3 regions of the Lysinibacillus sp. 2017 genome follow, and region 2 is predicted to be linked to each of the others. Evidence: predicted binding sites of a transcription regulator. Region 2 holds the regulator's gene; each other region holds the start of a gene.
The links. Region 2 encodes CtsR, which represses protease genes until heat stress. Its sites were predicted from a motif close to ATGGTCAATAAAGGTCAAACA; they were not measured.

Region 1 (10,413 bases), 800 kb from region 2:
ACCCAATACACTTTCATAACATCTCTATTAGAAGATGACTAGCTCTGACAATCCCTTCAACCTACCAAATTCAACGGACTCGCTTTAAAAGTAAACGGCGCCTTTGCTCGTCAACAGCGCCGCCCCTGAATACATGCAAAAGTAGAATGGATTAGCCTTCGATTTGGCAGGCCTAGCATACCGCAACAGTATCAGTAGTAGGGACACGTACCACGTGACCCTGCTGCTGATATGCGGTTGCCTGCCAAAACCCAATACACTTTCATAACATCTCTATTAGAAGATGACTAGCTCTGACAATCCCTTCAACCCACAAAATTCAACGGACTCGCTTTAAAAGTAAACGGCGCCTTTGCTCGTCAACAGCGCCGCTCCTGAATACATGCAAAGGCATAATGGATTACACTTTGATTTGGCAGGCCTAGCACAAGACGCAAAGAAGAGTCGTACAGATATGTGCAACATATCTTTGCGACTCTGGGCGCCCAGCCTGCCAAAACCCGATACACTTTAATTACATCTCTATTAGAAGATGACTAGCTCTGACAATCCCTTCAACCCATAAAATTCAACGGACTCGCTTTAAAAGTAAACGGCGCCTTTGCTCGTCAACAGCGCCGCCCCTGAACACATGCAAAAGTAGAATGGATTAGCCTATGATTTGGCAGGCCTAGCATACCGCAACAGTATCAGTAGTAGGGACACGTACCACGTGACCCTGCTGCTGATATGCGGTTGCCTGCCAAAACCCAATACACTTTCATAACATCTCTATTAGAAGATGACTAGCTTTGACAATCCCTTCAACTCACAAAATTCAACGGACTCGCTATAAAAGTAAACGGCGCCTTTGCTCGTCAACAGCGCCGCCGCCCCCGAATACTTGTAAAGGCATAATGGATTACACTTTGATTTGGCAGGCCTAGCGCAAGACGCAAAGAAGAGTCGTACAGATATGTGCAACATATCTTTGCGACTCTGGGCGCCCAGCCTGCCAATACACAATACACTTTCATAACATCTCTATTAAAAGATGACTAGCTCTGACAATCCCTTCAACCCAATATATCGAAAGGATTACAAATAATATAAAACCATAAAAAAAAGATGTTACAATCGCAAATCTGCATCCGTAACATCATACTTACTTATATATTTAGTTAACCATACGTTGTGCTTCTTGTAATTGATATGCGCGAACTTTACGAGGTAGGAATCGGCGAATCTCATCTTCGTTATAGCCTACTTGTAAACGTTTTTCATCCAAAATAATTGGGCGGCGTAATAAGCCTGGGTGCTCTTGGATAAGCTCGTACAAACGTTGTAAAGGTAATGTCTCAACATCGACATTTAATTTTTGGAAGATTTTTGAGCGAGTGGAGATAATCTCATCTGTTCCATCTTCTGTCATACGTAAAATTTCTTTAATCTCACTAATTGTAAGAGGTTCAGAAAAAATATTGCGCTCTGTATATGGAATATCATGTTCCTCTAACCATGCTTTTGCTTTTCGACATGAAGTACAACTTGGTGAAGTAAATAATGTTACTAACATTTGTGTCACTTCCTCTCTTATTCATTTCAACTACTATGTGTCTCCAGTTCTAGACTCACCTGGACACTATATCTTCATTCAATTAAGTAAAAATCATTCATTAAAATGAAGTGAATTTATACATCAAAATCCTTAATTTAGAATTAATTTAATTTAAGATTCTCTTCTTATTATACAAGAAAATTTCATATTTGAATACACATTGTCAACAAAAAGGTCATAGAAGAAGAGATTTTTTGGTCATAAATATTCTCGAATAAGCTTATTTATTCTAAAGTGAATCACACAGTAGATTTACCCAGAATTTTTTAGTTATAAACTTCCATAAAAACTAATTTTAGTTCTCAATTAATAGCACCAATTGAGAAAATAGTAATAAGAAAAATGCTAATTATTCGTGAATTTACAATTATTAAGCTTAGTCTTTCTATTTTCCCTTCACTTTATACAATTAAAAATATTTTTTGGTGAAACAATTGCTTTTATTTTACAAAGTGCGTTATAATCACTTTCAAGATTATGAAAAACGAAGACGAAGAGTAGTACATTTAAAAAGAATGTGTAGAGAGTCTGTGGTTGGTGTGAACAGATCATTCATTAAATGGAATGGACTTCCGAGTTAGCTTTGTGAAAATTTCCAGTAGTAAAGCTCGTTCCTTCACGTTACGAAGAAGAGTGGCCTGTCATGGGCAAGCTGGGTGGTACCGCGGATTCTAACATCATTCGTCCCTTCTATTAGTTATTAATAGAGGACGCATGATGTTTTTTTATGTTCATTTCGCTATCAAGGCGAGATAGATTTCTTAAATTCAAGGAGGAATACCCAATGAAAACCATCTTTTCTGGCGTACAGCCAACAGGAACAATTACTTTAGGAAACTACATCGGTGCGATTAAACAATTCCCTGCACTACAGGACGATAACAACGCGATTTACTGTATCGTTGACCAACATGCGATTACCGTACCACAAGATCGTTTAGAACTACGCAAAAACATTCGTTCATTAGCAGCAATGTATATTGCAGTTGGCATTGATCCAAAAAAATCTACATTATTTATCCAATCTGAAGTACCAGCACATGCACAGGCAGGATGGATGTTGCAATGTGTCGCTTCAATTGGCGAATTAGAGCGTATGACACAATTTAAAGATAAATCAAACGGCAAAGAAACGGTTTCTGCCGCACTATTAACATACCCACCACTTATGGCAGCTGATATCCTTTTATATAATACCGATATCGTGCCCGTTGGTGATGACCAAAAGCAACATATCGAATTAACTCGTGATTTAGCAGAGCGTTTCAATAAGCGCTACAATGATGTATTAACGATTCCAGACATTCAATTACCTAAAGAAGGCGCGCGTATTAAATCCTTACAAGAGCCACTGAAAAAAATGTCAAAATCTGATACAAACACAAAAGCAACAATTCGTTTACTAGATACACCAAAAGAGATTGAGAAAAAAGTTAAATCAGCAGTAACTGATTCTGAAGGCATCGTAAAATATGACATTGAAAACAAACCAGGTGTTTCAAACTTATTAACAATTGAATCTGCATTATCAGGGTTGTCAATTGCTGATTTAGAAGCGAAATATGCAGGTAAAGGTTACGGAGACTTTAAAGCGGGTGTTGCTGAAGCTATCATTACACACTTAACGCCAATTCAAGAGCGCTATTATGCATTAATCGATTCTCCTGAATTAGATGAAATTTTAGACGAAGGTGCTATTAAAGCAAACGCCATCGCCTCAAAAACGGTTAAGAAAATGGAGAACGCGATGGGCTTAGGGCGTAAACGACGATAAACATCCCGATTATCGCACCAAAAAACATATAAAGTTCCGCACTATTAAATATGTACAAAAGCACCGCATGCCAGGAATAACCGAGTGTACGGTAATTTAAGTACAAGATGATATTACTAATCGACATCACACAAATGCCATAACAAAATAAAAAAAGTACAAAGCGTGTCATCAAATGGCCCCCTTTGTACATCTATACGAAAAACCAACGTGCTACATGCGTAACGCGTTGGTTTTTTGTATTTCTATAAATTAATCAGTATATTTTTTAAATAATAAACATGCGTTATGCCCGCCAAAGCCTAGTGAATTACTTAGCGCATAGTCAATATCCGCTTTACGTGCTTCATTTGGTACATAATCTAAATCACATTCTGGGTCTGGATCATGTAAATTCATTGTTGGGGGTAAAATTCCTTCTTTTAATGCAAGCACCGTAAAGATGGCTTCAACACCACCAGCCGCTCCTAATAAATGCCCCGTCACACTTTTCGTTGAGCTCATCGCTAGTTTATAAGCATGGTCACCAAACACAGTTTTAACTGCTTGTGTTTCAAATAAATCATTGTATGGTGTACTTGTACCGTGCGCATTAATATAACCAACTTGCTCTGGTACGACACCTGCATCATTTAACGCCATTGACATGGCACGCGCTGCCCCTTCACCGTTTGGAGCCGGCGCAGTAATATGGTGAGCATCCCCTGTTGAACCATATCCAACAACTTCACCATAAATTTTTGCCCCGCGCGACTTTGCATGCTCTAAGTCTTCTAATATTAAAATACCAGCGCCTTCCCCAATAACAAAACCGTCGCGATTTTTATCAAACGGACGAGAAGCGGTATTCCTATCAGGATTTAATGATAGTGCCGTATTCGAACAAAATCCAGCAACAGCCATTGTCACAATCGGTGCTTCTGCTCCCCCTGTTATCATCACATCTGCATCGCCGCGCTCAATCACTTTAAACGCATCCCCAATCGAGTTCGTACCTGATGCACAAGCTGTAACCGAGCAAGAGTTCACGCCTTTTGCCCCTAAATAAATCGATACTTGCCCTGCTGCCATATCTGGAATCATCATCGGTACAAAGAATGGGCTAACACGACGAACCCCGCGCTCTTGGAATGTTAGAAATTGTTGTTCATGTGTTTCCATTCCGCCAATTCCCGAACCAATCCATACCCCTACGCGCGGTGCCATTTCTTCGGTAATCGTAAGGTCGGCATCCTTCGCGGCCATCATTGAAGCAGCCAGCGCATAATGGGTAAAGCGGTCCATTTTACGTGCTTCCTTTTTCTCAATATAATCTTCTATATTAAAATCGTTTATTTCAGCCGCTACCGATACTGGAAATTTACTTGTATCAACACGTGTTAACGGACCAATTCCTGATTTACCAGCAACAACATTTTTCCAAGACAGTTCTGCAGTATTCCCAATTGGTGAAACTGCGCCAATACCTGTTACTACTACTCTTCTTTTTTCCATGTTTCATTCTCCCTTTGCTTCAATCAATTTCTCCCGCAATAAATAGTGTTCCTATTTTCCCCATTTAATTGCTAATGCACCCCATGTTAAACCGCCACCAAATCCAACTAATACAATGATATCGTCATCTTTGATTTTTCCTGCCGCTAAATCATCGACAATCGAAATACCAATAGAAGCAGCTGAAGTGTTACCGTAATTTTGAATCGTTTTCGACATTTTTTCTTCGGGTAAGCCGAGGCGTTCACGCGCGGATTCCATAATTCGAATATTCGCTTGATGTGGTACTAAGTAATCGACATCATCCTTCGTTAATCCGGCTTTTTCAAGTACGTTAATAGCCGATTCTCCCATTTGACGCACAGCAAATTTAAATACTTCACGGCCATTCATATAAATTTTTCTTTCATCATTTAAATAGAGGTTTTTGCCACCTGTTCCATCTGCCCCAAGCTCAAACGATAAAATACCGCGCCCTTCAGACACTTTACTGATGATTGCAGCACAAGCGCCATCACCAAATAAAACGGCCGTATTTCGATCTTCCCAATCCGTAATTTTCGTTAACTTTTCTACACCTACTACTAATATATAGTCATAGCTATTTGTTTCAATAAACTGTTTTGCAATTGTAGTTCCGTAAATAAAACCCGAACAGGCTGCTGAAATGTCCATTGCGCCACATCCAGAAGCCCCTAGTCGCTCTTGAATTTGACAAGCTACACTTGGAAAACCTCGATCCGGCGTTACGGTAGCTACAATGATTAACCCAAGCTGATCCGCTGTAATCCCCGCATTTTCAAGTGCATTCTGCGCTGCCTTAAAGGCTAAATCAGATGTTTCTTCCCCTTCAGCATAGCGTCGTTGCTCGATTCCTGTACGCGAACGAATCCATTCATCTGATGTATCTAAAATTTTCTCGAAATCAAAATTTGTCATTACCTTTTCCGGAACATACTTCCCGATTCCGATAATCCCTGCATTCATATAAAAAACCCCCTTGTTTAAAAACATCCCCTGTAAATCAACACTAATTATTAGTAGTTGGTACTAATTATAGATAATAAGTTTTCTGAATACAAGTATTTTTTGATTTATCAACGTGTGTCAATAACCGAAATGATTGAAGTTTTATTTAATTTCGTGACAACTTGGCGAAAAATTTCATAGATTGTTTTTTTTTATGAAGGCTTATGTTATGATATTGTAGATGTAATTTCATACTACCGTTATAAATAAGTTCAATTGAGGTGAAATTGATGCAATATATTATTACTTTCTTCTGGTCATTCCTATTAGTAACTATGTTAAACTACGTAGTAAGCTCAGTTAATGGCGTAGACTTTAACTTCACGAATGGCGTTATCGTTTCATTAGTATTCAGTGTATTAGTAATCATCATCGCTGCAGTGATTCCAAACGAATCAACTCCAGACGCAGAAGCTGAACATCACTAATATTAAAAAACACAACTCATGCAATATGCATAGGTTGTGTTTTTTTGTTTTAGTTCATAATTTTTAATTCACCATTATCTAATGTAATCGACATGGTTTGTCCTGCGGTTACTTCCCCTTTTAATAATTCACGGGCTACCATCGTTTCTAAATGGCGTTGTACAAATCGTTTTAACGGACGTGCCCCAAACTGTGGATCAACACCGTTTTCAACAACCCAATTTACTACTTCATCTGAAACATGTAAAGTAATTTCTTGTTCTGCCACACGGTCTTGTAATTGATGGACATATTTCCAAGCGATAGCATGGAAGTGTTCATTTGATAAAGCATGGAACATTATAATATCGTCCATACGGTTTAGTAGCTCTGGCTTGAAGTGCTGACGTAGCGCAGCTTGCACTAACGCTTCTGACTCTTCGTTTTCTTCCAATAAGTAATGCGATCCGATGTTAGACGTTAAGATGATGACCGTATTCGTGAAGTTCACCATTCTACCTTGGCTATCGGTAATACGACCGTCATCCAAAACTTGCAATAAAATATTTGCGACATCTGGATGTGCTTTTTCGATTTCATCTAGTAGCACAACTGAATACGGGTTACGACGAACGGCTTCTGTTAATTGGCCACCTTCTTCATAGCCAATGTATCCTGGAGGCGCTCCGACAAGTCGTGATACAGAATGTTTCTCCATATATTCACTCATATCAATACGAACGAAATGATCCTCTGAATCGAATAGCTGTGCGGCTAATGCTTTGGCTAATTCTGTTTTACCGACACCTGTTGGCCCTAAGAATAAAAAGCTTCCAATCGGTTTGTTCGGATCTTTAATACCCGAACGAGCACGCCATACTGCTTCAGTTACATATGTGACTGCATCGTCTTGACCGACAACACGTTCTTGAAGTGTATCTTTTAAACGAAGTAATTTTTCACGTTCCCCTTCTACAAGCTTCGTCACTGGAATGCCTGTCCACCGAGAAATAATTTTTGCGATTTCTTCCTCCGTTACTTCTTCACGTAACATACGATTGCCTTCTGTTGCCTTAAGTTGTTGTTCAAGCTCTGTTACTTCTTTTTCAAGCTTTGGAATTTGACTATATTGAAGCTCACTTGCTCGAGCAAAGTTACTGCCTGTATTAATCAAATACTCTGCTTCTGCTTGATATTTTTTCAATTGGTCTTTTTTATCACGAACAACTTGAAGTCCACTTTTTTCAAGTTCCCATTGCTCTTTCATCGTTTTAATGGAAATTTCTAGCTTTTCAACTTCCTCACTAATTAGGTCAAGACGTTTTTTACTTGCATCATCTTTTTCTTTTTTTAGTGCCTGCTGTTCGATTTTTAATTGGGTTAAGCGGCGTGTTAATTGATCAAGCTCTTGAGGCATTGAATCAATTTCAATACGAATCATTGCACACGCTTCATCGATTAAATCGATGGCTTTATCTGGCAAGAAACGGTCGGTAATATAACGATCCGCTAATTGTGCAGCAGCGATAATCGCGCGGTCATGAATACGAACACCACGGTGATGTTCTTCAAAGCGATCTTTAATCCCGCGTAAAATCGATACGGTATCTTCAATCGAAGGTTCGCGCACAAGTACTTGTTGGAATCTGCGCTCTAATGCTGGGTCCTTTTCAATATTCATGCGATATTCGTCTAGTGTTGTTGCACCAATACAGTGGAGCTCACCACGTGCAAGCATTGGCTTTAACATATTACCAGCATCCATCGCGCCTTCTGTTTTACCAGCGCCAACGATCGTATGAATTTCATCGATAAATAAAATAATGTTTCCTTCCGATTCTTTCACCTGTTTTAAAACACCTTTTAAACGTTCCTCAAATTGCCCACGATACGATGCGCCTGCGATTAATGCACTCATATCTAATTCATACAGTTCCGCTTCTTTTAAGCCCTCTGGTACATCTTTGCGGACGATACGCTGTGCAAGTCCTTCGACAATCGCCGTTTTACCAACACCTGGTTCACCGATTAATACGGGATTATTTTTCGTTTTGCGCGATAATATGCGAATGACATTACGAATTTCTTCATCTCGGCCAATGACTGGATCCATTTTGCCGTTCTTTACTTGTTCGATTAAATTCCGTCCAAATTGTTCTAATGGTGGACGGTTATCTTGTGTTTGATTAAATTGCATAAAAAGCACCCCTTTTTTAAAAGTTTGACCTTTACTGACTAATTAGATTATAGGTCAAAATAAATCAAACTTCAATGAAATACGCTCAACATTTTTAATTATTTTCAGAAATTAATGTGGTATGATGTTTGTAGTATAATATACAAATTTTTACACTTTTTCTCGTGCTAGCCCGATTGGTTCAACTAACAATCTGGGGGATGAAGAACACCCAGATTGTTGAAGTTTCACTTTATTTCCTTATTGAAAGGTGTGATTTTTATCGAAACAGTTCAAACCATTCCACAAGATATTGCCATCCTTTGTCAAACAAAAGGGACCATTTTTAAACTTGAAAAAGGAGCGACCATTTTTCAAGAAGGCGAGCGAGCCGAACATATTTTTCTTATTAAAAGTGGATCTGTACAAGTAAGTAAAGAAACAGAAAGTGGTAGAGAATTAACAATTCGCATTTGTGGAAAAGACTGCTTAATTGGTGAAAGCTTAATGTTTTGCAAATTTACGTCCCATTCAACGACGGCAAAAGCATTAGAAGCTTCTGAAATTTATTCGATTCATAATGATTTGTTAGAGTCATTTATTCAAGATCACCCTACTTTAATGGTTGACTATTTAAAGTGGATCCAAACGGAAAATATAAAAAATCAAAGTCGTCTGCGTGATTTAGTTTTACACGGCAAAAAAGGTGCGCTATTTTCAACATTAATTCGATTAGCCAATACGTATGGGAAATTTAGTTCAGTCAATGAAGTTTTCATTTCGATTGCTTTGACAAATACGGAAATTGCCAATTTATGCGCAACAAGTCGTGAAATGATTAATCGTATGTTAAACGATTTACGAAAAGACAAAATCATTAAGATCGATAGGGGCTATATTACCATCCTCGATTTAAATTATTTAAAACAAGAAATTGATTGTGAAAACTGCCCTCTAGCGGTTTGTAGAATAGATTAAAAAATCCCGTTCGATTCTTAATTAAAGGAATCGAACGGGATTTACTTTTTAGCGGATACCTAGTGCCATTTTTGCGTAGCGTGACATATTGTCTTTAGACCACGTTGGCTGCCAAACGATATTTACATTTGTTTCTTTAACTTCTGGTAGTTCCAATAACGCTGTGTTTACTTGGTCTACAATAACTGGACCTAGTGGGCAACCCATTGAAGTTAGAGTCATTGTTACGAACGCTACCCCTTCATCTGTTAAATCTACATCATATACTAAACCTAAGTTCACAATATCAATGCCGAGCTCAGGGTCGATTACATTTTCTAGAGCACCTAACATGCTGTCTTTCATGTCTTGATCAATCGCCATTTGTAGTTTCCCCTTTCGGAATGGTGTTAATTGTTATCATAACATCATTGTGCGAGTTATGCCAAATGTTGTGCTAGGAAGTTTGTTACTTGAAGCATACCGCTTCGTGAAACGGCATGCCCCGCTTTTGGCGCACTAATAAATTCAATTTGAGTATCGCTATTATTCAACACATGCTGTTCATAAAAATCACGACTCATTTCATAAGGAACAACTGTATCACGTTCACCGTGCCAGAAAATAATTGGACGATGTTTCCACGCTTCTTCCTTGTCTTCTAAATTATAGCGGTCTAGTAACAGGATCAATTGTTGTTGCTCATTCTTCGTCATCGGCAACTTGATTCCCTTTTCAGCAAATTCCTTCACTTGATGTTCTGCAAATTTAGTATAGCTCGCTGTTCCCATACAAATACCTGCTGTTTTAATCCAAGGATAAACCGCTAAACTACCTGATGTCACAACGCCGCCCATTGACGTTCCTGATACACCAATTTTATCACTTGCTAGTAATTGCTTTTGCTTCAATTGTTCATAAATCGTATGTAATTCATTTACCGAAGTTAATACGATTTTCCAAAAGCTCGCATTCATTT
Region 2 (10,413 bases):
TTCGGATTGTCCAGCGATTTCTTGCAGGGATGCATTCGTTTGATCGCTAATGCCATTTAGCTCTTTTGCGGTAGTTTGAATGCGGTCAATTAATTTCATTTTAACCGTTTCATGCACTAAACGGATGCGTTCTTCTTCTTTTTCATAAGCTTCGATAACAAGCTGCTGTTCAAAGTTAATAATTTTTGAGAACGCATTAATCGCGCGGCTCATATCTCGAGCTGGCATATCAACCGTTTCGATAAACTCAATAAATGTCGTCATTAGCGACTGGAATGAGGCAAGATACCATTTTGATTTTAAACCGATGCGCACATGTGTGTGTGCAATATGTTTTCGTTCTTCAATATACGCAGAATCAATATGGCATTTAAAAATGTCTCCCAAATGTTTAGATAAAGTAATTTTTAATCGCTCAATTTGCGTTGTACTTTTTATAATTTGAACTAACTCCGTACTTAAACTGATGGCTCCATAAAACTGCTCTACCATAATCGGAATAAGTTCAACTGAGTAAGGCTCAAGTTGTTTAATAATCGCTAAGTCTTCAGTTGTTAATTTTAAAAGCTGTAATTGTTTATGAAGATCTGGATAATTTGAAATATCTAAGAAGACATCTTTAGAATACGCTGTGGGATCTAAAAATGGTTGATTTGTTGATTTTGTTGATTTAGAAAACCAAGTACCCATTACATTGCCTCGTTTCATCAATTTTTCACATATAGATATAGTACTATTTTTCGTTTGAATAATCAGTATTATTTCGATATAAAATTGTAAAAATGACGATATTTGTATTTTGTTTTTATGCGATGTATCATAGAAATAAGGATAAATAGATTATTTTCTAGTAAAGGACGTTGTGTAATGAAATTTCATAAAGGTCGATTAAAATTTGTATTACCATTAGCACTTGGGGTAGGAATTGCTTCTTATATTATGCTTGCCAATAATTATCAAGAAGTGCCTGATCGTGATCGTTTATTCATTGTCATTGGTGCGGCAGTTTTAACAGGAATTCTATCTTACTTCTTATTCCCTCAAAGCGGAGACAATCCTGATGATAGAGGACCTTACTAAATTCATACATAGTTTTAAAAATCTCGATTACTAAAATCGGGATTTTTTTATGGATTAGAAAGTTTACGTTTTTCAAGCAAGTCCACATAAAATAAGACATCATTTCGAACGATTTGGTGCAAAATATATTTTTAAATTTAATAATGAATCTTTTATAAACTGTATACGTATATAAATTAACGAAAATAAAGTGAGGATGATTTTAATGGAATCTAAATGGTCAAAAGTGATTATTCATGCAAGTGCATTTTTTGCCCCTTGTTTAGTGCCGATTCTATTTTTCTTAATAAGTTCTGATGATGAGGTAAAACGTACGTCGATTCAAGCGTTGCTATTCCAAATTGTATTTGGTATTTTAATTGCGATTGCAGGTATTTTATCGCTCCTTTTAGTGGGATTACCATTCTTATTAGTATTCTTAGCAATCTTCTGGATTGCCCCAATTATCGGGATTGTCAAAGCGTTATCAGATCAAAATTGGAATTACCCAATCGTTGGACGTTGGGTATAATGTGGCACGGAGCAGTGAAGTCTATTTATTAGGCTTTGCTGCTTTTTTTTTACTAAATTAAACTAGATAAAAGGTATTTTTAGGCGTTTTTTAGGGGAAAGGTTAATAGGAGCTATGATTTGCATTTCAATTTTTATGTATTGTATAGTTAAGTCAAAGATAGTCAAAGTCAGTTGTTTGTGAGGTGAGAGACAGCATGAGTAATATATCTGACATTATTGAAGGGTATTTGAAAGAAGTTATTGAATTAGATGGTCAAGGTCTTATTGAGATTAAGCGTAATGAACTCGCTAAGCAATTTTCATGTGCCCCGTCGCAAATCAATTACGTCATTAATACACGATTCACGACAGAGCATGGTTATTTTGTTGAAAGTAAGCGTGGCGGTGGTGGCTATATTCGAATTTTGCGCGTAACGATTCATTCGAAAAAAAATCTATTAGATGAGATGGAAAAACAAGTTGGAGAATCCATCGCGCAAATGAATGCAGAACGAATTATTTTCCGCCTTTTAGACGAAGATATACTAACTGAGCGTGAAGTAATAATTATGAAAGCAGCAATGGACCGAGCAACACTACAGCTCCCCTTACCATTACGTGATCAAATTAGGGCACGTATTATGCAAGCAATGTTAAAAACCATTTCTTTTGAAAAGTAGAGGTGTACTAAAGATGATTTGTGAACATTGTAAACAAAGACATGCGAATGTTACGGTGACACAAGTTCAAAATGGGCAAAAGTTCGAACGCCATTATTGCGAAGAATGTGCACAGCAATTTCATCCATTTCAATTTGAAACAAGTGAAGAGGCTGCTTCACTTCAACAGTTCGTTTCAAACTGGTTTAACTTTTTCCCTTCGACAACGAAGAAAGAAAGAACGGCTAATACGGAACGTGAAAATTTAACTTGCCCATCATGCGGCTTTACGTACCGTCACTTTTTAAAGCAAGGTAAATTTGGCTGCGAACATTGTTACGAAACATTTAGCACACAATTACCACCGTTACTTGAAAAAATTCAAGCAGGCACAAAGCATGTTGGATTTGTTGAAGAAGCACCATCAAAAGAAAAGGTTGAACAAAAAATAACGAAGCTTCGAGAACAAATAAAAGAAGCCATTCATGTAGAAAATTTTGAAGAGGCAGCGAAAATCCGGGATGAAATACGTATGCTAGAAAATAAAATTCATCAAACAGGGAGGGAACAAGCATGAACATCGAGCATTTTTTAACGAATGCCAATCCGCGCTGGATGCAAAGCGAAGACAGGTCAGATATTGTCATGAGCACACGCATTCGACTTGCTCGAAATATTGCAGGTGTTCGTTTCCCAATCAGTTTTACAGAAGAAGATGCGCATAGTATTGAAAATAGAATGATGAATGCACTTCTACAGATAGAAGATAATCCATATTATTTTTCATATTTTCCAATAAAGGATATGCCACTTTTGCAACGTCAAATTTTAGTAGAAAAGCATTTAATTAGTCCCAATTTAGCAAGCAGGAAAAAAATAGGGTCATTTTTTTTAACCGAAGATGAATCCGTTAGCATATTAGTAAATGAAGAAGATCACATTCGAATTCAATATTTAACAAATGGCATGAACTTACAAAGAGCGTATGAGGAAGCTCGAAAAGTGGACCGCTTTATTAGCAAACAAATCGAGTATGCCTATCAAGAACGCTATGGTTATTTAACAAGCTGCCCAACAAATGTTGGTACGGGTTTACGTGCATCAGTTATGCTCCATTTACCAATCCTCACCCTAACGAAACAAATGAATTCGTTAATTCAAATGATGACGCGATTAGGAATGGTCGTTCGGGGTATATATGGGGAAGGAAGTGAAAATTTAGGGAATGTTTACCAAATCTCTAACCAAATCACTTTAGGGAAATCAGAGCCTGAAATATTGCAGGAACTGAGTGATGTTGTAGAGCAAATTATTCAAAAAGAACAGCTTGCTCGAACAAAGTTACTTACTCGAGCCCCTTCAAATTTAGAGGATCGCTTAAGTCGATCACTCGGAACATTAAAATATGCAAAAATTTTATCAAGTGAAGAAGCAGCAAGCTGTTTATCCAATGTACGCCTTGGGGTAAGTTTAGAGTTACTAGAACCGATTTCTCAAAATCAGCTCAATGAATGTATGCTGCTCATGCAGCCTGGATTTATACAGCAATTTGCTGGTACTACACTGCAACCAGCAGAGCGCGATATGTATCGTGCAAAACTTTTACAAGATAAGTTAAATGAATCCAATGAAACGGTAAACAATGGGGATAAGGGAGAGGATTACTAATGATGTTTAATCGATTTACTCAACGTGCACAAAAGGTGTTACAACTCGCACAAGAAGAGGCAATTCGCCTGAAGCATAAAGAAATTGGCACAGAACATATTTTACTTGGTTTAATTCGTGAAGGCGGCGGAATCGCAGCTAAAGCACTAGAAGCGATTAATATTAGCCCACAAATGATTGAATCGGGTATTGAAGAGCTTGTTGGTAAAGGGACAGAAGAAGTCGGTCCAATTGTTCATTACACACCACGAGCAAAAAAAGTAATCGAACTTTCATTAGATGAATCACGTAAACTAGGGCATGCTTATGTCGGTACAGAACATATACTACTTGCGTTAATTCGTGAAGGTGAAGGCGTAGCAGCACGTGTATTAGCGAATACAGGTGTTAGCATTAATAAAGCACGCCAACAAGTATTGCTATTATTAGGAAATAATGATAATAATCCAAACAGTACGGCCTCAATGAATCAAACGGTAAATACACCAACACTAGACAGCTTAGCACGTGATTTAACAGCGGTAGCCCGTGAAGGTTCATTAGACCCTGTAATCGGTCGTTCAAAAGAAATTACACGGGTTGTGGAAGTATTATCACGTCGTACAAAAAATAACCCTGTATTGATCGGGGAGCCAGGTGTTGGTAAAACAGCAATTGCAGAAGGGTTAGCCCAACAAATCATTAACAATGAAGTACCTGAAACTCTACGTGATAAACGCGTTATGACCCTTGATATGGGTACGGTTGTAGCTGGAACAAAATACCGAGGTGAATTCGAAGACCGCCTGAAAAAAGTGATGGATGAAATTCGCCAAGCAGGGAATATTATTTTATTCATTGATGAACTTCATACATTAATTGGTGCAGGTGGAGCTGAGGGTGCAATTGATGCATCGAATATTTTAAAACCGTCATTAGCACGCGGTGAATTACAGTGTATCGGTGCTACAACTTTAGATGAATACCGTAAATATATCGAAAAAGATGCCGCGTTAGAGCGTCGTTTCCAACCGATTCAAGTAGATGAGCCAACTGTAGATGAGACGATTCAAATTATTAAAGGCTTACGTGACCGTTATGAAGCACATCACCGTGTGAAAATTTCAGATGAAGCGGTAGAAGCGGCAGCAAAATTATCAGACCGTTATATTTCAGACCGTTTCTTACCAGATAAAGCGATTGATTTAATCGATGAGGCGGGCTCAAAAGTACGCTTACGTTCTTACACAGTACCACCAAATTTAAAAGAGTTAGAAGATAAATTAGAAGGTATCAAATCTGAAAAGAATGCAGCGGTTTCAAGTCAGGAATTTGAAAAAGCAGCAGCCTTACGTGATTCAGAACAAAAATTAAAAACTGAGCTAGAACAGCTGAAAAAAGAGTGGAAAGAAAAGCAAGGAAAGGAAGAATCTACAGTATGTGTAGATGACATCGCACAAGTTGTCGCAATGTGGACGGGAATTCCTGTTTCTAAAATTGCACAAGAAGAGTCAGCGAAACTATTACAACTTGAAACAGAATTACACAAACGTGTTGTTGGTCAAGGTGAAGCAGTCGAAGCAATCTCTCGTGCAATCCGTCGTGCGCGTGCGGGACTAAAAGATCCAAAACGTCCGATTGGTTCATTTATTTTCCTTGGTCCAACAGGGGTTGGTAAAACAGAGCTTGCTCGAGCGCTAGCAGAAGTCATGTTTGGCGATGAAGAAGCCATGATCCGCGTTGACATGTCAGAGTACATGGAAAAACATTCGACTTCCCGTTTAGTAGGTTCACCTCCAGGCTATGTAGGCTTTGATGATGGTGGTCAATTAACAGAAAAAGTTCGTCGCAAACCATACTCAGTGGTTCTGTTAGATGAAATTGAAAAAGCACATCCAGATGTGTTCAATATTCTCTTACAAGTATTAGAAGACGGGCGTTTAACAGATTCAAAAGGGCGCGTTGTCGACTTCCGTAATACGGTCGTAATTATGACATCAAATGTTGGTGCAGATGCACTTAAATTCCAAAAGCATGTTGGTTTTGGTGCAGGCGATGCAGCTTCAAAAAATAAGAACATGAAGAGTACGATGTTAGAAGAGTTGAAAAAAGCATTCCGTCCAGAGTTCTTAAACCGTATCGATGAAATGATTGTGTTCCATTCATTAGAAAAAGAGCACTTAAAGGAAATCGTTTCATTGATGGTGGGCTCTCTAACAAAACGCTTAAAAGAACAAGATATTGAGCTGAAATTAACAGATACAGCCCTTGAAAAAATTGCGGATGAAGGCTACGATCCACAATACGGAGCACGTCCATTACGTCGTTCGCTGCAAAAGCACGTGGAAGATCGTTTATCAGAAGAGCTATTAAAAGGCACATTGGATAAATCACGAACAGTAGTCCTTGATTATGTAAATGATGAGTTCATCGTTCGTACAGAAGAAAAGATACTACAAAACTAATCAAAAATATGCGAGGTGGGACATTTCCTACCTCGTTTTTTCATGCGTAAAAAGAAATTTTAGGTGGAATAGTATGTGTTTTTAGTCGTTTCCTGTACAATAATAGGAACAAACATTCGAAGGGGTTAACGAAATGGCGAAGAAAAAATCGAAGTTTATGTGTAGTAGCTGTGGCTATGAAGCGGCAAAATGGATGGGGCGCTGTCCAGGCTGTGGCGAATGGAATACGATGAATGAAGAAATAGAAATCATTTCAAAGGGAGTTCGCGGAGCATTCCAACATTCTACAACGACAACAAAGGCGACACCAATTATTAATGTGGAAGTGCAAGAGGAAACACGTATTGTTACGCAAATGGGTGAATTTAACCGTGTACTTGGTGGTGGGATTGTACCAGGTTCACTTGTGTTAATTGGTGGGGATCCTGGGATTGGGAAATCGACATTACTTTTACAGATTTCTGCGCTTTTATCAAACCAAGGAAAACGAGTCCTCTATATTTCAGGGGAGGAATCAGTACGCCAAACAAAGTTACGCGCGGAACGTTTAGGCGTGAAATCTCCGGAGCTTTACATATACTCTGAAACGAATTTAGAGTTTTTAAATCAAACAATTGAAGAAGTTCAACCGAAATTTGTGATTGTCGATTCCATTCAAACTGTTCATCACCCAGAAGTCACAAGTGCACCAGGAAGTGTGTCACAAGTGCGTGAATGTACCGCAGAATTAATGCGCATTGCGAAAACGAAAAACATTGCGATTTTCTTAGTTGGTCACGTAACAAAAGAAGGGCAAATTGCAGGTCCGCGTATTTTAGAACATATGGTGGATACCGTGCTTTATTTTGAAGGCGAGCGTCATCATAATCACCGTATTTTAAGAAGTCAAAAAAACCGTTTTGGTTCAACAAATGAAATTGCGATTTTTGAAATGCTACAAGGTGGATTGAAAGAAGTATTAAATCCGTCTGAGCTATTTTTACAGGAGCGTTCACAAGGGGCACCTGGCTCAACGGTTGTAGCATCCATGGAAGGAACACGTCCAATTCTAGTAGAAATCCAATCTCTTGTGACACCAACCAGTTTTAATTATCCAAAGCGTATGGCAACAGGAGTCGATCAAAACCGTGTGCAATTGTTAATGGCTGTGCTTGAAAAACGTATGGGAATGATGCTACAAGCGCAAGATGCTTATATTAAAGTTGCAGGCGGTGTGAAATTAGATGAACCTGCCATTGATTTAGCGGTGTTAACGAGCATTGTTTCAAGCTTTAAAGACCAGGCTGTTCGTCCGACGGATTGTTTTATTGGTGAGGTTGGTTTAACGGGAGAGGTACGCCGTGTATCGCGTATTGAACAACGTGTACAAGAAGCAGCAAAATTAGGGTTTAAGCGTGCGATTATTCCTGCGTCAAATATCGGAGGATGGGATTTCCCTGAAGGAATTCAAATCGTTGGTGTCGAAACAATTAGTGATGCTTTACGATCTTCATTTCAAGATTTATAACAATAAATAAGCTGTCCGGAAAATCCTTTCGGGACAGCTCATTTGCGACGAGAATGATGAGAATTTATGCTAACCACCGCCTTAAGCGGATAATATCTTAAATTAATTTTTTACTGTTGAACATTTCTTTTCAAAGGCTTCTTTTGTAAAAATACCAAAGGGCTTTCCAATTGGTAAGAATGTAAAGTCTAAGTGTTTGTTTAATACGTTGCACCTGCACCGTAAAGTGACAGAAGCGCAATAATTAATTCAGAGTATGCGGCAAGTAAATGCATACCATGTGCCAAGATTCCAAATGAACTTAGCGATAAACCGATGAATAAAAAATCAATCATCAAGAAAATGAAGAATAAAACTTTATTCGTTTCTGCTGCGCCAATCGTCATAAATAGGGTAAAGATTAAGTACCCTAAATACACAACACCTTTTAGATGAGTTCAAAACGTATTCTCCTATCTTGCGATTCATTTTTCTGTTATATGTGGATAATATACTAAAATAACCAACCGAACTATAGGATGATATAATTCGGAAGGAACTCTGTCATTACTGTAAAGATATGATGTAAATTTAACAAAAAAATTTATGTGACGATAGGAATATTTTTAGAGGGAATTTTATTGAAATAGCATATTTTATTCTAATACAGTTAAAATCGCTGTTTTTGTTTGCGATGTAAGCTTGAGGTTTGTGCGTCGCATGAATTGCATATTGGATGTATAATTAATCATAGGAGGTGATGTGTATGTTAAAGAGAGTAATTCAAGTAGCATTCTTATTTATCGGGGGAGCATTAGGTCTCATTTTCTTACCGCCATTATACGAATTTATGAATTTATCAACCCATCCATGGCTTAATAATCCATATTTTAGCGTTGTAATAGGTGCTGCTTTATTGTTTGTTTTATCGTTTGCATTATCGGACTATTTTGTAAAACTAATTAATTGGTTAGAAGAAGTGTTATTTAAACTTCCTGCCGCCGATTTATTATTTGGTACATTCGGTTTAATTGTTGGGCTTAGTGTAGCGACGTTAGCAAGTGTAGCGATTAACCAAATGAATATCCCCGTTGTGACTGCTGTTGTACCGGCAATTTTATCAATCGTGTTAGGTTATTTAGGATTCCGATTAGGGTTTAGTAAGCGTGATGAACTACTTCAAATATTTTCGGGAAAATCTACTTCCAAAAAGCGTTTAACGGACGTAGTAGGGAAAGATACATCTGAGCACCATAAATTACTTGATACGAGCGTTATTATTGATGGGCGTATTGCAGATATTTCGGCAACCGGTTTTGTAGAAGGTATTCTGGTAGTTCCACAATTTGTGTTAACTGAATTACAGCATATTGCGGATTCTTCGGATACATTAAAGCGTACACGTGGTCGCAGAGGGTTAGATATTTTAAAACGCCTGCAAGATGAACGCGCATCAAAAGTGTTAATTACGGAAATTGATTTTGAGGATGTTGCAGAAGTCGATTTAAAATTAGTGCGTTTAGCGAAAAAAATGGATGCACAAATTTTAACGAATGACTTTAACTTAAATAAAGTTTGTGAATTACACCGTGTTCAAGTATTGAACATTAATGATTTAGCGAATGCTGTGAAGCCTGTCGTGATTCCAGGAGAAGACATGCAAGTTGTCGTGATTAAAGATGGGAAAGAGCATAATCAAGGCGTAGCCTATTTAGATGACGGTACGATGATCGTTGTAGAAGGTGGCCGTAGCTATATCGGTCAGGCAATTACTGTGACCGTAACAAGTGTGCTGCAAACATCGGCAGGTCGCATGATTTTTGCGAAGCCAAAAGAAGGTTAGGAAGTGAACCATTTTGCATTATGAAGTCGTTTTGCCGGCAGCAGGTAGCGGAAAGCGTATGGGTGCTGGGCAAAATAAATTATTTTTACTGTTAGCACAAAAACCAATTTTAATGCATACCTTACTGGTTTTTGAACAAGATGAAAATTGTACAGGCATTTGGTTAGCCGTTAAAGATGAAGAACGTCCTTATATCGAATCTTTAATACAACAGTATCAAATCTCAAAAGTAAAAGGATTGCCTACAGGTGGTGCCGAGCGTCAGCATTCCGTACATTCTTGTATTAAAGAAATGAACGCCGTAGAAGTTGTACTCGTTCATGATGCAGCACGTCCGTTTATAACGGTACCGACAATTTCAGAACTTACGAAAGTAGCTTATGAAAAAGGTGCGGCTATTGCGGGTGTTCGAGCAAAGGATACGATGAAAATTGTGCATAATGGACTGATTAAAGAAACCGTTGATCGTGATTCGTTATGGATGATTCAAACACCACAAGCGTTCCGATTCGACTTATTAGCAGAAGCTGAGGACGTTGCTGAAAAAGTAGGTTTTCTAGGAACCGACGAAGCAATGCTAGTCGAACGTTTAGGATATGATATTCACATGGTTGAAAGCAGCTACGAAAATGTCAAAATGACGACACAAGAAGATTTAATTTTTGGTGAAGCCATTTTAAACCGACGCCAAACAATCATCTAAATGAAAATGCCTTGAAAAATGTTAAAGTTTTTCAAGGC
Region 3 (10,413 bases), 560 kb from region 2:
ACGTTTAAAATCCATCTCATGATAATCAAATGTGACACGAAGTAACGGATCTCCATAGTCATCTTTATAAACAGGATCTAAACTTAAGTAGTTATCTTTATAAGGTAAAAATGCACGCTGCGATACCACCGATAAAGTTCTATTGTAGTAATAGATTGATTTATCTTTAAACTCTTTCCCCCATGACGGCGTATCAGGAGGAACTGGATTGTTCGTGATTGGCTCATTTCCTAATAAGTGCATTTCAATTTGACCACCATGAATAAAGTCAACATTCGTATGATCAAAATTATCAGCATTGAAATCATTGTAAGCAGAACCCCATGCGCCTGTACCTATGAAATTGTTGAATTTCTTTTCTTCAAAGTAACCAGTGGCACCTAAAATGGTATGGTGATCCGTATAGTTCTTACCAATAATTCCTTTACCTGTATCTGGGTCATAAGGTTGACCAATTTTAGATAGAAGCAGTAACCTCACATTATTAAAAATATAGCTCGTTAGTGCGACTACATCCGCTAGTTGATCAAATTCTTCACCTGTTCGAATGTCGCGATAACGAACACCTACAACTTTATTACCATTCTTTAAAATACGTGTCACCAACGCATGTGTTCGTAATTCAAACTTTCCTGTCTTTTTGGCAGTTGGAATAACTGTCACGATCGGATCTGATTTAGCACCGTATTCACAACCATAGCTCCCACAGAATGAGCAATATTGACAGGCATTTAATGTTTCACCATCCGGATTTGTATACACTTCAGATACATTTCCTGCGGGTACTCGGTATGGGTGATAACCTAAACGGTCAGCTGCATCATGAAACATCTGTAGTTGCGGTGCCATTAATAATGGCGGTGTCGGATACGGTGCCGAACGAGGACCGGCTAAAGGATCTTCTTCCCCCGAAATACCAGCCATTTGTTCAAATTTTGTATAGTATGGTTCAATTTCTTCGTAAGTAATCCCCCAATCTTGTATAAGCATATTGTCAGGGATTTTACCTGCTCCATAACGTTCAATCGTTTTACTACGAATTTCAAAATCATACGGGAAGTAACGGTAGGCTTGAGCACCCCAGTGTGTACCACCGCCACCTGTGCCTGTACCAAGAACTAAATCACTTTCACTTCTTACAGGACGTGCCTCATCTTTTCTCGTGTTACGAAATGTTAGTGTATCTTTATTTAATTTTTGCATTAAGTCTTTACGAATATTGTATTTATACTCGTCATGACAAAGTAAAAAATCTTCAACCGATCGTTCTTCTCCGCGTTCTAACCCAACAACATTGTAACCAGCTTTTGTTAACTCGGCAGCAACAATTCCACCTGCCCATCCCATTCCAGTTGTCACAACATCTACTTTTGGTAATACTGTAACCATTATTTTCCCCCTACCCTTTAATGTTTATGTCCACCTACGGAAATTGGATCGATGACTAGGAACTCATCTGATTGTGCATACGCAAGGTATGACATTTGTGCACCTGGGAACTCTTTCATTTTCCAGCCATCCATATTTTTGTTCCCTCCGTATAAAGGATCACAGAAGCATCCTTGTAAAGTTACATTCCGCAATAAACCGAAAAATGCAGAAGAGGAGATTAAATTCATTTCAACTTCACCCGCTTCAAGCTTTTGTAAAATCGCAATTTTTTGTTCTTCGTCTAATTCCGTAAAACTACTCGCATCATACTCGCTTTTTGCAAGTTCTTTAAGCTTCCGCGCACCTTCGATAAAAATAGCCCCATTCGTTAATGGTGTATGGCCCTCTTGGAATGGCTCTTTTCGATATTCATACGTATTCGTACCCCATTGACCTGCCAATTGTTTGTCTAAGAAGTAAGGTGCATTAAGGGCGATTGCACCAGGACCGTTTGAATCTTCTGGATAAATCACATCCATTGCAGCGGCAATCGTATCGAAATCGGATGTGCGGCGAAAGAACTGTAAGGCTTCTGTAAAATCAGGTTGTCCTCCATTCTGCGTTGTAGTGACTGGTCCTTGAGTTCCGTTTTTATTTGTGAAAAGAGACCCTAACGTACCACCTAGTACTAGCCCTCCCACTGCAATACCAGAATTCTTTAAAAATGAACGTCTCGACGACTTTTTATCTAAAATCTTTTCTTTTCCCTCGTCCATAATTTCCCTCCTATTTTTAATCTCTTACTTAATAAAAATAATCATTCATTTCAGCAGTGAATGAATACCTTTTTATCCATTATTTCTATTGTTTGCATTAAATATTCATCTATTTTTTCTTTCTATTCATTTGACCTTGTAAAATCAACAAAAAAATCCGTCCTGCAAATTTGTGCAAGACGGATTTTTTCTAGTCACTATTAAGATGTTTATTGGAAATATACTGTCAATTAATCGATTTTTTGACCAGTAATTTCTTCTAACTTCCCGTTTTCTTTAATTTTCTTAAGACCTTCGTTTAAAAGATCAAGTAATTCTTTGTTTCCTTTTTTCACCATAAATCCGTAATACTCTTTTTCAAACTGATCTGATTCAATTGCTTTTAAACCAGATTTCGGATTGTTTTTTAAGTATTCTAACACAACGGCATTGTCACCAATAGAAGCCGCTGCTGTTCCATTAATTACTTCTTGGAATGCAATAGGTTGATTCTCATATGCTAAAATATTTGTGCTCGTAATTCCTTGTAAATCTTTTGCAGCTTCATGACCTGTTGTATTTATTTGTACAGATATTTTTTTGTCTTTTAATTCATCTAATGTTTTAATCGGTGAATCTTCTTTTACAACAATCATTAATGTTGCTTCATAGTATGGATCTGTAAAATCAAATGTCTTTTTACGCTCTTCTGTAATTGTAATACCAGATGCCCCTAAGTCTAATTCTTTATTCGTTACTTGTTGGAATACTGGCTCCCAACCTACATTTTTAAATTCAACTTCAGCATCCACTTCTGCACCGATTGCATTCATGACATCTACATCTATCCCAACGATTTCACCCTTGTCAGTCATCGATTCAAATGGTGCGAATGTGGCTTCTGTACCAACTGATAATTTTGAAAAGCCTTTGTCGCCTTCAGCACCTGAAGTATTGTCCTCCGACGTACCACATGCAGCTAAAACTACCGATAATGCCAATACAAGCATTAACATAAATACATTATTTTTTTTCATCATTCATAAATCCCCCTCTGTTTAACTTTTTATAATTATACATATTAACTAATAAAAATACAATATTAAATTTCAATATTCGGAATTCCTACTATATGAAAGGACAATCTCACTCATTTACCTCTTCCGTAAGACCGTCTTTCTTCGTTCGTTATAATACTTTTCCTAAAAAGGCTTTTGTACGCTCACTTTGTGGGTTACCGAAAAGATCTTCTGGATGTCCTTGTTCAACGATATAGCCACCATCCATAAACAATACACGATCGCCTACTTCACGTGCAAAGCCCATTTCATGTGTGACAACAACCATCGTCATCCCTTCTTTTGCCAGGTTTTTCATTACGTCTAAAACCTCTTTTACCATTTCTGGATCAAGGGCTGAAGTAGGCTCGTCAAATAACATAATTTTCGGCTTCATCGCAAGTGCTCGAGCTATAGCAACACGTTGCTGCTGGCCACCTGAAAGCTGTTGCGGGTAATTATCCGCTTTTTCACGCAAACCCACTTTTTCTAATAATTCTATTGCAAGCTTTTTTGCATTTGCTTTATTTAATTTACGAATTTGCATCGGGGCCATTGTAATATTATCGATGACCGACATATGCGGAAACAGGTTAAATTGTTGGAACACCATGCCTACTTCTGTACGGATATCATTAATATTTGATTTTGGATCATTAATCTTGACGCCTTCAATGTAAATGGCACCATCTGTTACTTCTTCTAGTAAATTCATGCAACGAAGGAATGTACTTTTACCTGAACCCGACGGACCGATAACACAGACAACTTCCTTTTCATGAATTTCGTAATCAATTCCTTTTAACACTTCGAGCTTGCCAAAATGCTTATGTAAATTTTCAACCTTAATCATTTAAGCACGCTCCTTTTTCTTTCTTGGGTTGTAATTGATATCGACTTTTCTTTCAATAAGCGTAATAACCTTTGAGGCCGAATACGTTAAGATTAAATAAAGGAATGCTGCGAATAAATACGGCTCCCAAAATCGATAATATGTACCTGCTACAATTTTACTTACATATAAAATGTCTGCCCCAGCAATAATCGTAACTAGTGATGAGTCCTTTAATAGGGCGATAAACTCATTACCTAACGGAGGAATCATGCGACGAAATGCTTGTGGCAAAATGACTTTACGCATCGCTTGGGAATGTGTTAAACCAAGTGAGCGTGCTGCTTCCATTTGCCCTTTATCAATGGACTGAATCCCTGCACGGAAAATTTCTGCATTGTATGCCGCACTATTTAAGATTAGTCCAACAATCCCAGATATCCACCAGCCCAAACCATGTCCGAAAATAGTCGGAATGACCGCTAAATGTATTAATAGTAATTGCACCAGCATTGGCGTTCCACGAAATAAGTCTACGTAAATTTTAGCTGGCCAGTAGATCCACTTTTTCTGTGAAACTTGGCCTAATCCTAAAAATAGACCCAAAATAATCCCACCAATATAACCACATGCTGTTAATCCAATTGTTACGAGTAAGCCTTTTGCATACAGTTCACGGTAGTTCCAGATCATTTCCCAATGAAAAAAATCAAAAATCTCCATCTGAAACCCTCCAATCATTTATTTTTATTTCTTTATAAAATTCCAATTTACTATACTAAAGTATTAAAGGGCTTCAAGATATAAAAGCTTAACTGAATTACTATTAGCTTATTTCATTATATTAATTTCGCATTTAATATACAAGATTTAATTTTCTAAATAATGATTATTATTTCATAATAGTGAATTTTTATTTACTAATTAGCGTATTTTTCATGTTTTTATTAATAATTATTCATAAATAAGCAGATTACCAAAAGATGTAATCGAATATTTATGCACAAAAAAAGCACTACCCGTCATTTCCATACGTGTAGTACTCTTGAATTTATTATTTTAGATTTCACAAGAAATGACTTTGGGGTAAAAAGAAACGGTACAGTGATTCTTTTTACCCCAATATAACTTCATTTCCCATTGTAGACAATAGTACGTATTACTACTTCTACAATTGGTATATAAATATATTAAGACAGTAAAATGGTGCCCATCAAAGGACATGATTTTATAGGCAAAACATGCAATCGATTTTCATTCCTAAAAAAGAACTCTCGACGCAGTTCGCAATAAATTACAACATTTATTAATTTACTAATTCTCACGTCATTTATCAAGTATTATTTCTTATAATTCTCTCATAAAATAAAGAAATATTTAGTTTTGAAAGCTTAAGTACAATTTATTTGGTTTATTTTGTAAAAGAATGGGAAAATTATAAGTGTGGAGTAAAAAAGTGTATAAAATACCGTGTGAGGTAGATGTGGCATACCATTAAAATCTATTGTTGAATTTGTCGTGTCGTTTAAAATTATGGTGCCCTCGGGGGGAATCGAACCCCCATTACAAGAATCGGAATCTTGCGTGTTATCCATTACACTACGAGGACGTTATAAAGTATATTAAATAAACTATACAAACATACCTTCATATGAACTTCTTACTTATTTAAGCGACTTACCCATTATACAGAATAAACAACACATTTTTCAACCTTGAATATCAGAGTTTATATTTGACCATCCTTGACTAATACGTGTATTATAGGTTTACAGCTGAAGTACTTTCCAATTTCAGCATAAGTATACGAATATAGGCTCTAACAAAGGGAGGATTTTTTCAATGAACTTAATTCCTACAGTTATTGAACAAACAAACCGCGGTGAACGTGCTTATGACATTTATTCACGTTTATTAAAAGACCGCATCATTTTATTAGGTAGCGCAATCGATGACAATGTTGCCAACTCAATCGTTGCACAGCTTTTATTTTTAGAAGCTGAAGATCCAGAAAAAGATATTCACCTTTACATCAACTCTCCAGGTGGTTCGATTACTTCTGGTATGGCCATCTACGATACAATGAACTTCATCAAACCAGATGTATCAACAATTTGTATTGGTATGGCTGCTTCAATGGGCGCATTCTTACTTTCTGCTGGTGCAAAAGGTAAACGTATTGCTTTACCAAATGCAGAAGTAATGATTCACCAACCACTTGGTGGCGCACAAGGTCAAGCGACTGAAATCGAAATTGCAGCACGTCGTATTTTATACTTACGTGAAAAATTAAACCGTATCATGGCTGAAAATTCTGGTCAAGATTACGAAACATTAGCTCGCGACACAGACCGTGATAACTTCATGAGTGCTGAGCAAGCAAAAGCGTATGGTTTAATCGATAAAATTTACGATCGTAGCCCACAAAAAAAATAATATTTTTTCAAAGGCATGTAGAAATTCATTTTCTACATGCTTTTTTTATTTATGTAAATGAATCCATTTTTTAATGAAGAGATGATTCGGGCATAGTCATTTGGCAGGTTCTTCGCACGCAAGCCGCACAGGCAAGATAATGTCACAATCCGTTTGTTGTGACATTATCTTTGTGACGAAAGCGAAGCGACAGTCACAATTTAATAGACTATATAGAAGGAGTTTAAAGACCCGCCAATATTTGGTGTATCCATTTTCCCTTTACTTGTATTCACGTGCTGGCGCTTACAGTGGTAGGCGCCAGTCTTTTTATTGGGTGAATCTTTTTATACAGTAGGGTTTATCATAGTGAATTCATCCTTTGTTATAGGGGTGACTCGGGTGTTTCGTTTGGACGGGTGCAGCACACATTCACAAAGCCTCTTTCGGTCTTCTAATGAAAAGGTTATTCAGGTGTAGTCTTTTTGGCAGGTTCTTCGCACGCAAGCCGCACAGCCATGTTGCACATGCCTGTACGACTCGCCTTTGTGCTTCGTGAAAGACCTGCCAATATAAGGGTGTATCCATTTTCCTTTTGCTTGTATTCACGTGCTGGCGCTTACAGTGGTAGGCGCCAGTCTTCTAATAGGGTGAACCCTTTTTATAAAGTAGGGGAAATCACAATGTATTTATTTAAAACATCTAAATACTGTGAACTCATTTATCTAGCCATTATAGAATTTGAAGGCTTTGACAACTATTGAACCCTATCTATCCATATATTCATCCCTTTACAAAAAGAGAATCTGTGACAGTCCCTTTCACACTTAACTCAACGGACTCGCTTTAAAAGTAAACGGCGCCTTTGCTCGCCAACAGCGCCGCCCCTGAATACATGCAAAGGCATAATGGATTACACTTCGATTTGGCAGGCCTAGCCCAAGGCGCAAAGAAGAGTCGTAAAGATATGTGCAACATATCTTTGCGACTCTGGGCGCCCAGCCTGCCAATATACGATACACTTTCATAACATCTCTATTAGAAGATGACTAGCTCTGACAATACCTTCAACCCACCAAATTCAACGGACTCGCTTTAAAGAAAAACGGCGCCTTTGCTCGTCAACAGCGCCGCCCCTGAATACAAGCAAAAGTAGAATGGATTACACTTTGATTTGGCAGGCCTAGCCCAAGGCGCAAAGAAGAGTCGTACAGATATGTGCAACATATCTATGCGACTCTGGGCGCCCAGCCTGCCAAAACCCGATACACTTTAATTACATCTCTATTAGAAGATGACTAGCTCTGACAATCCCTTCAACCCATAAAATTTAACGGACTCGTTTTAAAAGTAAACGGCGCCTTTGCTCGCCAACAGCGCCACCCCCGAATTCAAGTAAAAGTAGAATGGACTATCCTTTGATTTGGCAGGCCTAGCATACCGCAACAGTATCAGTAGTAGGGACACGTACCACGTGACCCTGCTGCTGATATGCGGTCGCCTGCCAAAATACGAAACACCTTAATAGAACATTTATTAGAATTTGACTAGCTCTAACAATCCCCTTGCTCTATCAAATTCAACGGACTCGCTTTAAAGAAAAACGGCGCCTTTGCTCGTCAACAGCGCCGCACCCGAATACATGCAAAAACAGAATGGATTACACTTTGATTTGGCAGGCCTAGCCCAAGGCGCAAAGAAGAGTCGTACAGATATGTGCAACATATCTTTGCGACTCTGGGCGCCCAGCCTGCCAAAACCCGATATACTTTAATTACATCTCTATTAGAAGATGACTAGCTCTGACAATCCCTTCAACCCATAAATTCAACGCACTCGCTTTAAAAGTAAACGGCGCCTTTGCTCGCCAACAGCGCCGCCCCTGAATTCAAGTAAAAGTAGAATGGACTCTCCATTGATTTGGCAGGCCTACTGATATGCGGTCGCCTGCCAAAATACGAAACACCTTAATAGAACATTTATTAGAATTTGACTAGCTCTGACAATCCCCTTGCTCTACCAAATTCAACGGACTCGCTTTAAAGAAAAACGGCGCCTTTGCTCGTCAACAGCGCCGCCCCTGAATACATGCAAAAGTAGAATGGATTAAACCTTTGATTTGGCAGGCCTAGCATACCGCAACAGTATCAGTAGTAGGGACACGTACCACGTGACCCTGCTGCTGATATGCGGTTGCCTGCCAATATACGAGACACCTTAATAGAATATTTATTAGAATTTGACTAGCTCTGACAATCCCCTTGCTCTACCAAATTCAACGGACTCGCTTTAAAGAAAAACGGCGCCTTTGCTCGTCAACAGCGCCGCCCCTGAATACATGTAAAAGTAGAATGGACTATCCTTTGATTTGGCAGGCCTAGCATACCGCAACAGTATCAGTAGTAGGGACACGTACCACGTGACCCTGCTGCTGATATGCGGTTGCCTGCCAAAATACGAAACACCTTAATAGAACATTTATTAGAATTTGACTAGCTCTGACAATCCCCTTGCTCTACCAAATTCAACGGACTCGCTTTAAAGAAAAACGGCGCCTTTGCTCGTCAACAGCGCCACCCCCGAATTCAAATCAAAGTAGAATGGACTATCCTTTGATTTGGCAGGCCTAGCATACCGCAACAGTATTAGTAGTAGGGACACGTACCACGTGACCCTGCTGCTGATATGCGGTCGCCTGCCAAAATACGAAACACCTTAATAGAACATTTATTAGAATTTGACTAGCTCTGACAATCCCCTTGCTCTACCAAATTCAACGGACTCGCTTTAAAGAAAACCGGCGCCTTTGCTCGTCAACAGCGCCGCCCCTGAATACAAGCAAAAGTAGAATGGATTAGCCTATGATTTGGCAGGCCTAGCACAAGGCGCAAAGAAGAGTCGTACAGATATGTGCAACATATCTTTGCGACTCTGGGCGCCCAGCCTGCCAAAACCCGATACACTTTAATTACATCTCTATTAGAAGATGACTAGCTCTGACAATCCCTTCAACCCATAAAATTCAACGGACTCGCTTTAAAAGTAAACGGCGCCTTTGCTCGTCAACAGCGCCGCCCCCGAATACATGTAAAAGTAGAATGGACTATCCTTTGATTTGGCAGGCCTAGCACAAGGCGCAAAGAAGAGTCGTACAGATATGTGCAACATATCTTTGCGACTCTGGGCGCCCAGCCTGCCGATACACTTTAATAACATCTCTATTAGAAAATGATTAAGTTCTGACAATCCTTTCAACCCACAAAATTCAATGGATGACACTTTCGATGTAAACAAAAAGCACAGCCCGGGTTGAATTGCTTCAAATGGACTGTGCTTTGAAATTAGTTTGCTTTTTCGATTAATGCTTGTAAAGCGTTGATTGCTTTTTCTTCATCATGACCTTCAGCACTTAACGTAATAAACGTACCTTTTGCTACTGCTAAGCTCATGATGCCCATGATGGATTTTGCATTCACTTTTTTTGCCTCTTTTTGTAAAAAGACATCCGCTTTATAACGGTTTGCTTCTTGGACAAACAATGCAGCTTGTCTCGCTTGCAAACCAGATTTCAATTTTACTTCTACTTGTTTTTCGATCATTTTGAAATACTCCCTTTCACAACCGTTCCTCGCTATTTATTCCATCTTATCGAAATTAACCGAAAAGAACAATAATAGAATGCTCGATTTATGAAATCGTTACCAATTTTTATTTTATAATATTGTCACCACGACGAAGTGCATCTGCAATTTCGTCAATTTTACGCAGACGGTGATTGACGCCTGATTTACTTACAACGCCTGTTGAAACCATATCACCAAGCTCTTTTAGAGTAACATCTTGGTATTCAACACGAAGTCGAGCAATTTCACGTAACTTATCAGGTAGCTGATCTAAGCCAATTGCATTGTCGATGTAACGGATATTATCCACTTGGCGTAATGCTGCCCCGATAGTTTTATTTAAATTCGCTGTTTCACAG

Region 1: a site for CtsR is predicted at 8,520-8,540, ahead of DCE79_RS03135 (ATP-dependent Clp protease ATP-binding subunit). Genes of this name have one in related genera too.
Region 3: a site for CtsR is predicted at 5,749-5,769, ahead of clpP (ATP-dependent Clp endopeptidase proteolytic subunit ClpP). Genes of this name have one in related genera too.

Annotation. Positions count from the first base shown of each region.
Region 1 is NZ_CP029002.1:727,760-738,172, reverse strand. It holds gene spxA (transcriptional regulator SpxA) at 1,157-1,555, opposite strand; T-box leader at 2,076-2,289, shown strand; gene trpS (tryptophan--tRNA ligase) at 2,382-3,371, shown strand; gene fabF (beta-ketoacyl-ACP synthase II) at 3,624-4,865, opposite strand; gene DCE79_RS03145 (beta-ketoacyl-ACP synthase III) at 4,917-5,852, opposite strand; gene DCE79_RS03140 (YjzD family protein) at 6,125-6,322, shown strand; gene DCE79_RS03135 (ATP-dependent Clp protease ATP-binding subunit) at 6,372-8,498, opposite strand; gene DCE79_RS03130 (Crp/Fnr family transcriptional regulator) at 8,751-9,455, shown strand; gene DCE79_RS03125 (metal-sulfur cluster assembly factor) at 9,504-9,818, opposite strand; gene DCE79_RS03120 (serine aminopeptidase domain-containing protein) at 9,875-10,413, opposite strand, start outside.
Region 2 is NZ_CP029002.1:3,662,349-3,672,761, reverse strand. It holds gene DCE79_RS18060 (globin-coupled sensor protein) at 1-690, opposite strand, end outside; gene DCE79_RS18055 (acyltransferase) at 868-1,080, shown strand; gene DCE79_RS18050 (magnetosome magnetite crystal formation protein family) at 1,286-1,591, shown strand; gene DCE79_RS18045 (CtsR family transcriptional regulator) at 1,788-2,252, shown strand; gene DCE79_RS18040 (UvrB/UvrC motif-containing protein) at 2,266-2,808, shown strand; gene DCE79_RS18035 (protein-arginine kinase McsB) at 2,805-3,899, shown strand; gene DCE79_RS18030 (ATP-dependent Clp protease ATP-binding subunit) at 3,899-6,343, shown strand; gene radA (DNA repair protein RadA) at 6,477-7,850, shown strand; partial or broken gene DCE79_RS18020 (hypothetical protein) at 7,953-8,275, opposite strand; gene DCE79_RS18015 (PIN/TRAM domain-containing protein) at 8,596-9,672, shown strand; gene ispD (2-C-methyl-D-erythritol 4-phosphate cytidylyltransferase) at 9,686-10,375, shown strand.
Region 3 is NZ_CP029002.1:3,098,803-3,109,215, forward strand. It holds gene DCE79_RS15135 (GMC family oxidoreductase) at 1-1,389, opposite strand, end outside; gene DCE79_RS15140 (gluconate 2-dehydrogenase subunit 3 family protein) at 1,407-2,147, opposite strand; gene DCE79_RS15145 (basic amino acid ABC transporter substrate-binding protein) at 2,378-3,163, opposite strand; gene DCE79_RS15150 (amino acid ABC transporter ATP-binding protein) at 3,315-4,037, opposite strand; gene DCE79_RS15155 (amino acid ABC transporter permease) at 4,038-4,739, opposite strand; tRNA gene DCE79_RS15160 (tRNA-Arg) at 5,551-5,625, opposite strand; gene clpP (ATP-dependent Clp endopeptidase proteolytic subunit ClpP) at 5,859-6,452, shown strand; gene DCE79_RS15170 (HPr family phosphocarrier protein) at 9,773-10,030, opposite strand; gene whiA (DNA-binding protein WhiA) at 10,140-10,413, opposite strand, start outside.